DNA from 3 places in the Propionispora vibrioides genome. Region 2 is predicted to be linked to each of the others. Evidence: a T-box and tRNA genes for the amino acid it is inferred to sense, from the RefSeq annotation. Region 2 holds a T-box; the other regions hold tRNA genes.

Region 1 (4,139 bases), on a different contig from region 2:
TACGACGCCCGCGTGTTCCACTGCGAACATTTTACCGGTCCGGCCCAGCCCTGTCTGCACCTCGTCACAAATCATCACGGCCTGGTGAGCATCACATAAAGTCCGGATCGCGCGCAGATAATCGGGTGACGGTACGATAATCCCGCCTTCTCCCTGAACAGGTTCGACAATCACAGCCGCCGTCACCTTGTCTACCGCCTGCTCCATCGCAGCCACATCACCGTAAGGCACATGGACAAAGCCTTCCAGCAACGGCCGAAAGGGCTCGCAAAATACTGCCCGCCCAGTAGCACTTAAAGCGCCGAAGGTCTTGCCATGAAAAGCGTTAACCGTCGATACCACCTTGACTCGTCCCGTATGCAGCCGCGCCAGCTTTAAAGCCCCTTCCACGGCCTCGGCACCACTGTTGCCGAAAAAACTAAACTGCAGATCCCCCGGTGTAATGGAAGCCAACAAAGCAGCCAGGTCGGCCATCTCTTTATTGAACAACACCTTGCCTGATAAAGGCATTCTGTCCAGTTGGCGCTTCACGGCAGCCACTACCCGTGGATGGCGGTGCCCTAAACTGAACACCCCGTAGCCGCCAAGACAATCAATATATTCTTTACCGTTGCTATCGGTTATACTATAGCCTTGCGCTTCCCATTCCACAGCATTCAGCCCCATAAAGCGAAACAGCCTGGCCAAAGCTGGATTAACAAATTGCTCGTAATGCTCGATAGTTTGGCTGACCACAGTATCCGTATCCATAATGACCTCCCGCTTGCCTTATATGGTATATATTCCTATTTATACATAGAATGTCCACTTTTTATGCATATTTTTCCTGTCAGCCTCCAGAAAAAACAAAAAGGATACCTTATAGAAAACTATAAAGCATCCTTACGTAAGCCATATGATAACCACCAGAAACAAAAAAAGGCTTTCCAGCCGGTTTTTACTAAATGGTGCGGTAGACTGGATTTGAACCAGCACGGAGTTGCCCCCGCCAGCCCCTCAAGCTGGTGCGTCTGCCGTTCCGCCACTACCGCGCAACTTATGGATAGGACGTTCTTCGCTACCGCTCAGAACTAAGCGATTCACTCATGTTCTTACTTCGCCTATCGGCTCAGAACAACATAGTTTACTGCTTATATGGTGCGGTCGAGTGGATTTGAACCACCACGAGGTTGCCCCCACTAGCTCCTGAGGCTAGCGCGTCTGCCGTTCCGCCACGACCGCATCTATCTGTTCACTGCAGCTCTTCTGAACTGTTTGTTCAGTTGTTAGCTACATTTGATATTCTAGCATACATAACATAGCTTTGCAAGAGGAAATTTGATTTTTTTTAAAAAATCATCTAAGTTTCTTTCCAAAGCCCTTTGACGCGGGACAATGCTTGACATTCCTGATCTTTCGTAGGATACTAAAATTAAAGGAGGCGATCACCGTGGCTATTTCCATTTTACGGAATCAGTCCTCAGGCTTGGATAAACCAAAACTATCTGCCGAACAATTGCAGCGTATAAATAACAGCCTGAACCAGCCGGCTGCCGATACCTCGACCGACGATGCGTCCGCGACGCCCGCTTATATCGTAGAGTTGAGCAACACAGCTTTACAGCAGTCTTCAACAAACCAGGTACAAACTGCCCAGACGGGAGACATAGCGCAAAATTCAATCAACACCGACACCAGCTACCAGGATTCCCCGGCTTATATTGTTGAATTGAGCGCGACCGCTCTTGCTTTACAAAAACAACGGCTAAGCCCGGAGCAGGATCAAACCAAATCGACCAGTAAAACATTAATTGCCCAGTTATAAGCAACGGTCCGGCTACTTCCAGCGGACATCTGATAATGATTCCCCATATGACCAATGATGTAAAAAGACTGTCAGCCAGGCATTTTGCCTTCCGACAGTCTTTTGTCATTACCGGAATCCCCACTGCCAGGCGTTCCACAACGCTCCCGCCGGACCGGGTTTATAGTTTGCTATATTTTTTTTCACCGCAGCCAGTTGGGTGTGAAAATACAGCGGCAAAACCGGACATTCCTGATTGATGATCTCCTGAATGCGGAAATACGCTTGCTTTCGGGTTTCCAAATCCGGCGTCCTGACCGCCTGTTCAGTCAGCCCATCTACTTCCGGATTCCGCCATCCCGGATAGTTTCTACCGGCGTAGCCGTTGTTCCAGCCCGGTATATTCCTGGAATTCCACAGGTCGCTATTATCGGGATCACTGCCGGCAGCCCAAGCATACAGCGCCATATCAAAACGCCTGTTTTTTAACGTGTCGTTAAAAAAGGTCTCTTTTTCCACCGCCAGCGGGCGAGCTTCTATTCCCACTTCTTTTAACTGCTGTACAATCAATTGGGCCACAGCTTCCCTGGTTTTATCATTCTGGGGATACGCCAGGGAAAAGGACAGTCTTACGCCATTTTTAGCATAAATTCCATCCGGCCCTGCCACCCAGCCGGCCTGGTTCAGCAAGCCCTTGGCCGCGTTAACATCCCGGCCGGCCGCCGTCACTGACGGATTATAGGCCCAGGAAACCGGCGGCTGATCGCCGGCGGCCGGCACCGCGGCATTTTTCAGCACCGTAGCGACAATAGCCTGGCGGTCAACGCCGTCAACGATGGCCTGACGCACCTGCACCTCCTGAAACAACGGCTTGTCCAGGTTAAAGTCCACATGTTCCCAAATCGAGTTGGGCGTTGTCACCACATTGACATTATCCAGTGATCTTGCCTGATCAAGCTGGGACAAATCCAAATTGGAAGCAATATCAATTTCCCCCGCTTTCAGTTGCGTCAACAGCAAGTTCATTTCCGGCACCACTTTATATTCAATACTGTCCAGTACGGGCTTACCCCGGAAAAATTGCGGATTGGCTTCCAGAATAATCGCTTCAGCCATGCGCCATTCCTTCAATTTGAACGGCCCGGTTCCGATCGGCGATCGATTAAAGGCAGCCTTGTTGATATCCGGGACGTTTTCCAGAATATGCTTCGGCAAAATAACGGAAAACAAAGTCAGGTAAGGAGCGTAAAACTCACGGAAACGGACAACTACCGTAGTAGCGTCCGGGGTGTCGATGGAAGCGATTTTGTCATAACCTTCGCGAGATATAACATTGGCTTTGGGGTTCATAATTAGCTGCCAGGTAAATTTTACGTCCTGGGCGGTAAAGGCCACTCCGTCATGCCAGGTCACACCGGGCCGCAGCCGATACGTTACGGTAAGACCGTCACGGCTGACTCCGCCGTTTTGCAGTGTGGGAACATCCAAGGCCAGGTCCGGCATCCACTCACCCTTATCATTGGCACGAAGCAGCCCGTTAAACAGCAAGCTGCTGACCTCGGATACCGATAAAAGATCCGATAGCAGAGGATTAAGCATGCTTGGCTCCTGCAGACTCCCGTAAACCAGTTGTCCTCCCTGTCTAAGCTCTTTTTTACTTTCCTCCGGTTTTTTATCGGCCGACGGCGAAAAACGTCCGCAGCCGGTTATCGCCAGTACGGCGATTAAAGCCAGCAAAATCCACTTGCCCCGTCGCAAACAGCCCACCCCATTCCTACTAGATAATATAACCTAATCATTATAATACTGGACAAAAGGCCCCTGTACTCCGCCAACTTTGAAACTGAAAGATGATGACGAAATTTTGACCGCCAGCAATTTCTGCTTTCAAGATTGGTGACTAGCCTCAGTCTTTGTACAGAGCCTGATAGCGAGCCTTACTGTCCAGGGTTTTTTTTACATATTCCCGGGTTTCCCGGAAGGGGATTGCCTCAATTCGGTTAAAATCCGGCGGCCATTGCTGTTCCGCCATCCATTGCTTCACATTGCCCCGCCCGCCGTTATAGGCAGCCAGCATGAGATATTCGTTATTACCGAATTCCTTTTGCAGAGAAGCCAGATACCAGGTCCCTAGCCGGATGCTTACCTCCGGCTGTTCTAACTGGGTTACGCTAAAATCCTGGTCTTCAATCTGCTGGGCAACCCAGTCTGCCGTTTCCGGCATCATCTGCATAAGTCCCATAGCCCCCTTATGGGATCGTGCCTTTGCAAAAAACTTACTTTCGCTGCGAATCACGGCAGCTACCAAAAAAGGGTCCACATTGTTTTTCAGTGCGTACTTATACACAATGTCCTG
Region 2 (4,139 bases):
CACTACAATATTGACCAGCTTTTGCGGTACGCATATTACTTTTACAACTTGCTTGCCTGCAATCAATTCCTGAACTTTCTGCTGTTCCATGGCTTTATCCTGCAATGCTTTATTGTCAAGACCTACGGGAACGACAATTTTATCTCTTACTTTCCCGTTAACCTGTAAAACAATTTCCACTTCATCCAGCTTAACCGCTTCCGGATCAAAGGCAGGCCAGCTTTCCTTGTGAACGCTGCCGGCCTCGCTGCCCGCAATGGCATGCCATAATTCTTCCGTAATGTGCGGCGCGAAAGGAGCCAGCAAACGAACCAGGGCGGCGACCAGTTCCCGGGCAAAAGCCGGCTGGACGGCAACATTCTGATCTTTCAATACATACATGGCATTGACCAGTTCCATTATGGCACTGATAGCAGTATTGAAAGTGAAACGTTCACCCACATCCTCCGTTACCTTTTTAATGGTTAAATGCAAAATCCGTCTTACATGCTGCTCTTCCTTGGACAAGGACGCAGCAGCCACTTCTGCTACCTCTGCGGTAAGGAAGGAATGATAGTAATGGATAATGCGCCAGAACCGGCCGAGGAAGCGATAGGCTCCTTCCACCCCCTGCTCGCTCCACTCCAGATCGCGTTCCGGCGGAGCCGCAAACAAGATGAACAGGCGGGCCGTATCGGCGCCGTACTTGCTGATAATTTCCTCCGGCGAAACCACATTGCCTTTGGATTTAGACATCTTGGCACCGTCTTTGATAACCATACCCTGGGTCAGTAAATTTTTAAACGGTTCATCGAAGTTGGTAAGTCCGGCATCTTTCAGTACTTTGGTAAAGAAGCGCGAGTAAAGTAAGTGCAAAATGGCATGTTCAATGCCGCCGATATACTGATCAACAGGCATCCAGTAATTCACCTTCGACGGGTCAAAAGGCGTCATAGTATTGCGCGGATCGGTATAACGCATATAATACCAGGAAGAACAAATAAAGGTATCCATCGTATCGGTTTCACGTCTGGCCTCACCGCCACATACCGGGCAGGAACAATGTACAAAGGACTCAGTGGTAGCCAGCGGCGACACCGATCCTGTATCAAACCGGACCTCGTCAGGCAGCATGACAGGCAAATCCTTCTCCGGCACCGGCACGGTGCCGCACTGCGGGCAATAAATAATCGGAATCGGCGCTCCCCAATATCTTTGCCGGGAAATCAGCCAGTCACGCAAACGGTAGTTCACCCGTTTTTTCCCTAGGCCATGCACTTCCAGCCATTTGGCGATTTCCGTCTTGCCCTGCTCATTATCCAGCCCGGTAAACTGTCCGGAATTAACCATAGTACCGGTACCGTCGTAAGCACCTGTCATAGTTTCAATAGTTAACTCCTGGCCCTGCGGCTGGATAACCAGCTGTTTTGCCAAATTATATTTGGTAGCAAACTGCCAATCCCGTTCATCATGGGCTGGTACTCCCATGACCGCACCGGTACCATATTCGACCAATACATAATTGGCAATCCAGATCGGCACTTGAGCGCCATTGAACGGATTAACGGCATAAACACCGGTAAACATCCCTTCTTTTTCCATCTCACTGGAAGTACGGCTGATTTCACTTAGATTGCGCACCCGTTTGATAAAGTCACGAATAGCTGTTTCATTCGGTTTGCCGGTGATAAATTTATCTACCAGGGGATGTTCCGCCGCCAACACCAGATAGGATACACCGAAAACCGTATCCTGCCGGGTTGTATAGACGGCAATTTTCTCCTCATATTCAGGGACAGGGAAACTGAATTCAGCCCCTTCGCTGCGGCCGATCCAGTTATCCTGCATCGTTTTGACCCGCTCCGGCCAGCCTTTAAGATCCTTCAAATCCTCCAGCAGCCGTTCGGCGTAATCGGTTATCTTAAGGAACCACTGTTCCAGCTCTTTCTTGACCACAACGGCATCGCAACGCCAGCAATGTCCGTCAATGACCTGTTCGTTAGCCAATACGGTATTGCAGTCGTTACACCAGTTAACCGTTGCCTTTTTCTTATACGCCAGGCCACGCTTGTAAAACAACAGGAATAGCCACTGGGTCCAGCGATAATATTCCGGGTGGCAGGTGGCCACCTCACGGTTCCAGTCATAGGAAAGCCCCAGTTCCTGCTGTTGGCGCCGCATGTTGGCAATATTGTTCCAAGTCCACTTGGAAGGCTGTACGCCATGCTTGATCGCCGCATTTTCCGCCGGCATGCCAAAGGCATCCCATCCCATGGGATGGAGCACATTATAGCCTTGCATCACTTTAAACCGGGCCACCACATCGCCAATAGAGTAATTGCGCACATGTCCCATATGTAAATTTCCCGAAGGATACGGAAACATTTCCAAAACATAATATTCCGGCCGCTGACGGTTGATTTCCGTACTGAATGCATTCGTTGCCAGCCATTCTTTTTGCCACTTTGCTTCGATTTCAGACGGAAGATATTTTTCGTCCATTACTTAATAACCTCCCTAATGTATAAAACAATCCTTTCGGTGCCCAAGAACCAAAAACGTCCCTGGCTATAAAAGCCAGGGACGAGACATTCCCGCGATACCACCCTGATTGACGGCGAATTGCCGTCCTCTCCTAGATCGCTAACGCCGATCCTGCGTCAGCCATTACATTTCACGGCTGCTCCTCTGCAGCGAGTTCGGCGCCTTCCCGGTTTGGCTTGCATCGTCCGCCAACTTTCTGTACCGGTCATCTCACCTACTACTCTGCATCCACGGATTATCAGATTACATTATATAGTAGTTCTTATATAAAGTCAAATTTTAGAACTTGTATTTAGTCATAGAAATGCTGGAGCGGCGAGCGATTTTTTCGCCAGACAAGGCAATTTTAGTGGACATAATGAGGTTATGACAAGGAAACTTAACGAAGTATAGCGAAAAAACCGCTGCCCATACAGTGTTTTCTAATAGTTGACTACAAATTCTTAATTTACCTCCAAAATTAGTCTTCTCTATATACTCATATTTAGCGATGACAGTTCATAAATTTAACCATCCAGCTATGGTTAAGGAGGCTTATCATGTATAAACTGATCATCGGCAATGTAAGAATCACCGTCCATGATGATGATATTACCCGGCAGGCAGCTGCCGACGCCGCCAAACAGGCCATTCATACTTCCGGCCAGCAGGGAAAATTGCTGAGCCTGATCGAATTGCGGACCACCGCTGACGGCATTGACGTACAAACGACGGAAAAAACCGGCAACCGGCTTGCCCGTAAAACTATCAAACAAAGCATGCTGGACGGCATATTGAATGCAGCCAGGGAAAAACTGATTCCCACAGCAGCTTTTACCAGTAAAGATGTCTGGTTCGACAGCGACACAGGGCAGGAATGGCGAGGCGCCGAAGTTGATTCCACCCGCGGCGAGCTGTTGCTACAATTGGAAAAATGGTCTCAGGAATTATAATTGTTATCCTTGATGCCATGTAAATAGATTTGCACAGCCTGCAGCAGGTAATTCTTATCATGCTCATTATCAACCGTCAAAAACTCCCGGGCTATCGGTTTAGCAATAAAGTAGAAATTCATAATTCCCACCAATGACAGTACGGCATAACCTGGATTCAGCGCCGCATTAAACTGGCGGGACGCCACTCCTTCGGCAAAGGCTTGATATAAAAAGGGGTAAATTTGTCCAATATAGCGCTTTACGACACTGTCCAGACCGGTTGTGGGGTTTGTCAGTTCACTGTGTAAAAAGCGGATCAGAAAAGGCCTGCTTTTGTGTATATCATACACGCCCTTGGCGTAGTACACAATCCGCTCTTCCGGGCTCATCGTTGTTTGAGCAGCCTGTTGCAGCAGACCGGTAATCGGCCGGAACTGATTTTCCAAGACCGCCAGGTACAAGCCTTCCTTACTGCCGAAATGATAGGATATGAGCGCACTGTTTACCTGGGCGGCATCAGCCAGCTCCCGGATGGATACGGCAGCATAACCCCTTTGGGCAAACAAGGAAGTGGCAGACTCAATCAGTTTGGCTTGCGTATCTTTTTCTGTCATGATGTTCTCCTGAAATGCTATTCTTACTCGAATGATTAAAGAATAGCATTTCTTTTTTCTTTTGTCTATGCGATTCCCTCTACCGTCC
Region 3 (4,139 bases), on a different contig from region 2:
CATTGCCAATGCCTTTGCCACGGAAAGCGAGCTGGCGGAACTCAGCCGGATCGACAAATATATGCCCGAGTTCGCCATTACCTTCATCGACGGAATATCCGAGCTGGAGAAGAAAATCGTTCTGGAGGAAATCCATTTCAACCGGGGCGATGTATCGGACTATGTTATCCGGTCCACCCAATCGCGGGTAAAATATAAAGGCCATGATTTTCCGCCGTTTCATACGCCTGATATCAAACCGGGTGACGTGCTTATTGAATCCTCACTGTATCAACGGTATGCCGGTGAATTGCAAATTGCCCGCCGGCCGATGAAGAACGGCGGCAAAACCAATGTGGTCGCCCGGATCGTGCCGGAGGAATGGTTCCTGCTCGACTATCTGGAGCCTTGGATGAAGTTTAAGTTCAGTGAAGTCAAATAGCTGGCACAAACAGGTAAACCCGGCAGCAAGAGTTTTGCTGCCGGGTTTCTATTTTGAGCTGCTGTTGTGTGCAGGAAAATCAGTTGGATTGTGTGATGAAATAAAAACTGTGCAGTGAAAATTACACACTGACGAGCTCTTCTTTTCAGAAAAAATAGAGCTTGCGTTGCCGAAAGGCAGATAAATAGCGGCCTGGCGGGATTTTCAATAATTTTTTTAAACGGGCATGCGTTGGTATGAGTCTTGCATTTATATATGATTGCAATACAAAGTACAAGCAGAGAAAACGGACTAAGGAAACATGGTAACTTACGAAAGGCTTTCTCTTGCCGGCACTTTGTAGCGCGACTATATGATATTGAGGAGAGAGAGCATGCGAGTAAACAAAAAGTTAGTGCTAAGCCTGATTGCCGCCGGTATCTTGACGACCGGCACCGCCCTGGCTAATCCCTTCGACGATGTACCGAAAGGACACTGGGCTTATGACGCCGTGCAGAAGCTGGCCGATGCCGGTATTGCCGACGGGTACAATGACAACACCTTCCGTGGTGACCGGCCTATGACCCGGTACGAAATGGCTCAGGTGGTCGGCCGGGCTATTTCTCACGAAAAAATGGCCAACCAGGAGCAGAAAGCGTTGATTGACAAACTATCAGCCGAATATAGCGAGGAATTAAATAGTCTGGGCATTCGCGTAAACAATCTGGAAAAACAGACGGCCGGTGTAAAAGACCTGAAAATCAGCCATTGGTTCCAGACGGAAAATACCTATGGCAATACTACGGCCAAAGCCAACGATTCCATGCATGAATACGAGCTGGAATACCGGATGACTTTTGAAAAGCAGATCAGTGACAAATTGTCTATCTTGCACCAATTGGAAACCAAAACCTACTGGGATGATTTCAGCGCCCAAAACAATAACAACTTTGGCCGGGCCTATAACAACGGCAACCAGGAGAGTGTCTTCACCCGTCTGGCTTATGTGACCTATAAGCCGGATACCAAGAACACCCTGAACTTCGGTAAAGAGGCCGTCTGGCTGGCCGGTGGCTTCCTGGGCGATGACTACCTGCGGGCCGTTGACTACACGACCAAGCTGGACGATAAAACCAGTCTGCAGATGATCCATGGCCGGTATGAAACCAATGCCAACTGGCCGGGCTTGCAGGCGACAGTGGATGCCGGCGGCAATGTCAATTTCAGTCGCAGCACCCAGGATACCCAGATCAATTATGTCGGGATCAACTCCAAACTGGGTACGGTGGATGTAGGAGCTCATTACCTGACGGGTAATCACGCGCTGGCCAGCAATAAAGAAACTAAAATCCTTGCGGTAACAGCCGGCGCCAATTTGGGCGACAGCGGCGTCAACCTGTCGGGCGGTTTCGGCCGGAACAGCGAAGCCGATAAAGACAACGAAATGTATAAACTGCAGCTCTACAAAAAGCTGAATAAGACCGATGTATTCCTGCAATACTGGAAACAGGAAGCCAATATTGATCTGCCGATCGAAAATGGCAACCATACCACCTTCTGGGGCGATGAATACAATAACTTCGGTCATAAGGGCTATCGCCTGATTCTCGGTCATCCGGTAAGCACCAATTGCTATGCCGAAGCCTGGTACGGCGATTATAAAAACCTGAAAAGCGATGAGAAAGGGCAAAAATTCGGCTGGGATCTGACGTTTAGCTATTAAGCCCAGAGGTCTGGGATTCTCCGGCCTGTCAGCTACAAGCAAGTACACTCCATGGCAATTATCTCATACTGGAACCCCATACATGGCTAAAGGAAATGCGGCTGTCCCGTGACGGGCAGCCGCATTTCTTTTTGGTAATAATTATTTATTGACAATTAACTATGGCAAGAATATAATATAGAAGTTGGTGTTACACAATACCTGCGGGAGTGGCGGAATTGGCAGACGCACCAGACTTAGGATCTGGCGGGTGACCGTGGGGGTTCAAGTCCCTTCTCCCGCACCATATTTGCCGGAGTGACGTAATTGGCAGACGTAGCAGACTCAAAATCTGCCGGGGGCAACTCCGTGTCGGTTCGAGTCCGACCTCCGGCACCAACTTCAAAAGATGAGACTCATAGCTGCGGCTGTGGGTTTTTTGTTTTCTTCCAGTCAGGTTCATTAATCGGCTCCCTGGATTTTCCCGTGCTGATTTGACAAACAGGGACCCCGGAAGGGGACAAGTTGTGCTATAATACAGATATAAACTATCAAGCAAGGAGGGGAGCCATCGATGAAACGGGCAACCTTTATCCGCATTCTGACTGGGATTAAGCTGGTATCCAATAATGTCAGTGTTGTTGAAAATTTTAATAATAAAGCACTTATCACCATTCGGGTTCCTGAGGTTGTTGGTGAATCTCCCAAGCAAATCCGGTCGTTTCAAAAGCTTATTTCCCATTGTTCCTACTATAATATCCGTCCCGATGGCGATGAACTGACGCTTACGCTTGAGTTTCAATGGGAATAGTACTGTTTGCGTGCCGAAAAGAGCCTACGGGCTCTTTTTTATTTTGGGAGACGCAAGCGGCCTTGGGGAACTGAAAAATGCTAGGTAAGCACTGATTAATTCACGCTGTGCGTCCTGACGGAGCTTTTTCCGCCTGGCTGTGTCAGCAAAACCTTGCAATAGGGGCCGCTATTCCTGCGGTTTTTCTTCCTTGCCAGACGAAAAAATCTCTCGCCAGCCCGACAGGTTCATTTAATCAGTGCTTACCTAGGGAAATTTTGCCGGAGAATGGGAAAAAATAGTTGACATTATATGGCAAAATGACTATAATAAGACATGTTTTTGTTGTAAATGTGGAAGGAAGAGGAACGAAAGCTATGTTAGCCGAAGAAATTGAAAGAATGCGTCGAAAATTGGTCAAACTGGGGATGGAGAAAGGGTTGCAGCATCCGGAGGTTCTGGCGGAAAGCCGGAATTTGGATGTTTTAATCGTTAAATTTCTGGTACGGACCGTGGCAGCGACGAACTGACCGGTTCGTGTGAGGCCTTCATAGTGGTAAGACCACAGTTATCTTAGTGGAAAAATAATTAGCAGTACTTGACGATATGATACGGGAAGCAGTAGCTGAAAAAGTGTAAGCAGCCGGGATAAGCCTATACATAAAAACAAGCGCTCTGGGCGCTTGTTTTTATGTATAGGCTTATGTTATTCGTCAATGATTTCGGAGAAGTAAATGACGGTGACGATATCTTCCAGGCTGATGGATTTTTGATATACTTTTTCAAAGAAGACCGCCAGCTCGTCAACGGTTTCAATTTCCGGATTTTGATGATCTAGGTCATGGGTGGTCAGTTCGGAGAATTTTTTGGTCAGCACCCGGTCAATAATGGCGGTATATAATTTGCGTTTGGATTGAAAAGGCTTGCCTACAGTAATCCAGACAACCGAATTTTCCAAATATACGTCACTCACATCGCCCAGGCGGACAGTACAGTTCTTTTTGCGTTCCAGCAACAGCTTTTTGTGATTAGGTGACTGAAAGTTAAGTGCATACATAAACTTTGCTCCTTTTAAGTAGAATTGAAAAATTTCCATAAACTACAACTTTATTATATGATATTTCCCCCGGTTTATCAAAGGGAAATGCGGCAACGGGGAAAAATAAGCTGGACACCGCAGGAGGAGCATGCTACTATTTAATCAAATGATTAAATAGTAGCATGCTTGATTGACGTATAGTTAGGAG

The links. The T-box of region 2 lies ahead of leuS (leucine--tRNA ligase). A T-box ahead of a tRNA ligase gene usually reads a tRNA of that ligase, here a tRNA-Leu.
Region 1: it has a tRNA-Leu gene. The T-box ahead of leuS (leucine--tRNA ligase) is inferred to sense a tRNA for this amino acid. The anticodon was not compared.
Region 3: it has a tRNA-Leu gene. The T-box ahead of leuS (leucine--tRNA ligase) is inferred to sense a tRNA for this amino acid. The anticodon was not compared.

What each region holds. Positions count from the first base shown of each region.
Region 1 is NZ_FODY01000003.1:61,979-66,117, forward strand. Features, by position in the region: gene BMW43_RS03640 (aspartate aminotransferase family protein) at 1-750, opposite strand, end outside; tRNA gene BMW43_RS03645 (tRNA-Leu) at 946-1,031, opposite strand; tRNA gene BMW43_RS03650 (tRNA-Leu) at 1,136-1,221, opposite strand; gene BMW43_RS03655 (hypothetical protein) at 1,430-1,804, shown strand; gene BMW43_RS03660 (peptide ABC transporter substrate-binding protein) at 1,913-3,550, opposite strand; gene BMW43_RS03665 (lytic transglycosylase domain-containing protein) at 3,690-4,139, opposite strand, start outside.
Region 2 is NZ_FODY01000001.1:220,381-224,519, forward strand. Features, by position in the region: gene leuS (leucine--tRNA ligase) at 1-2,481, opposite strand, end outside; T-box leader at 2,556-2,763, opposite strand; gene BMW43_RS01175 (hypothetical protein) at 3,063-3,455, shown strand; gene BMW43_RS01180 (TetR/AcrR family transcriptional regulator) at 3,443-4,051, opposite strand.
Region 3 is NZ_FODY01000021.1:776-4,914, forward strand. Features, by position in the region: gene BMW43_RS15005 (DUF871 domain-containing protein) at 1-421, shown strand, start outside; gene BMW43_RS15010 (S-layer homology domain-containing protein) at 795-2,123, shown strand; tRNA gene BMW43_RS15015 (tRNA-Leu) at 2,327-2,409, shown strand; tRNA gene BMW43_RS15020 (tRNA-Leu) at 2,415-2,501, shown strand; gene BMW43_RS15025 (hypothetical protein) at 2,677-2,913, shown strand; gene BMW43_RS15030 (aspartyl-phosphate phosphatase Spo0E family protein) at 3,270-3,422, shown strand; gene BMW43_RS15035 (ASCH domain-containing protein) at 3,599-3,949, opposite strand.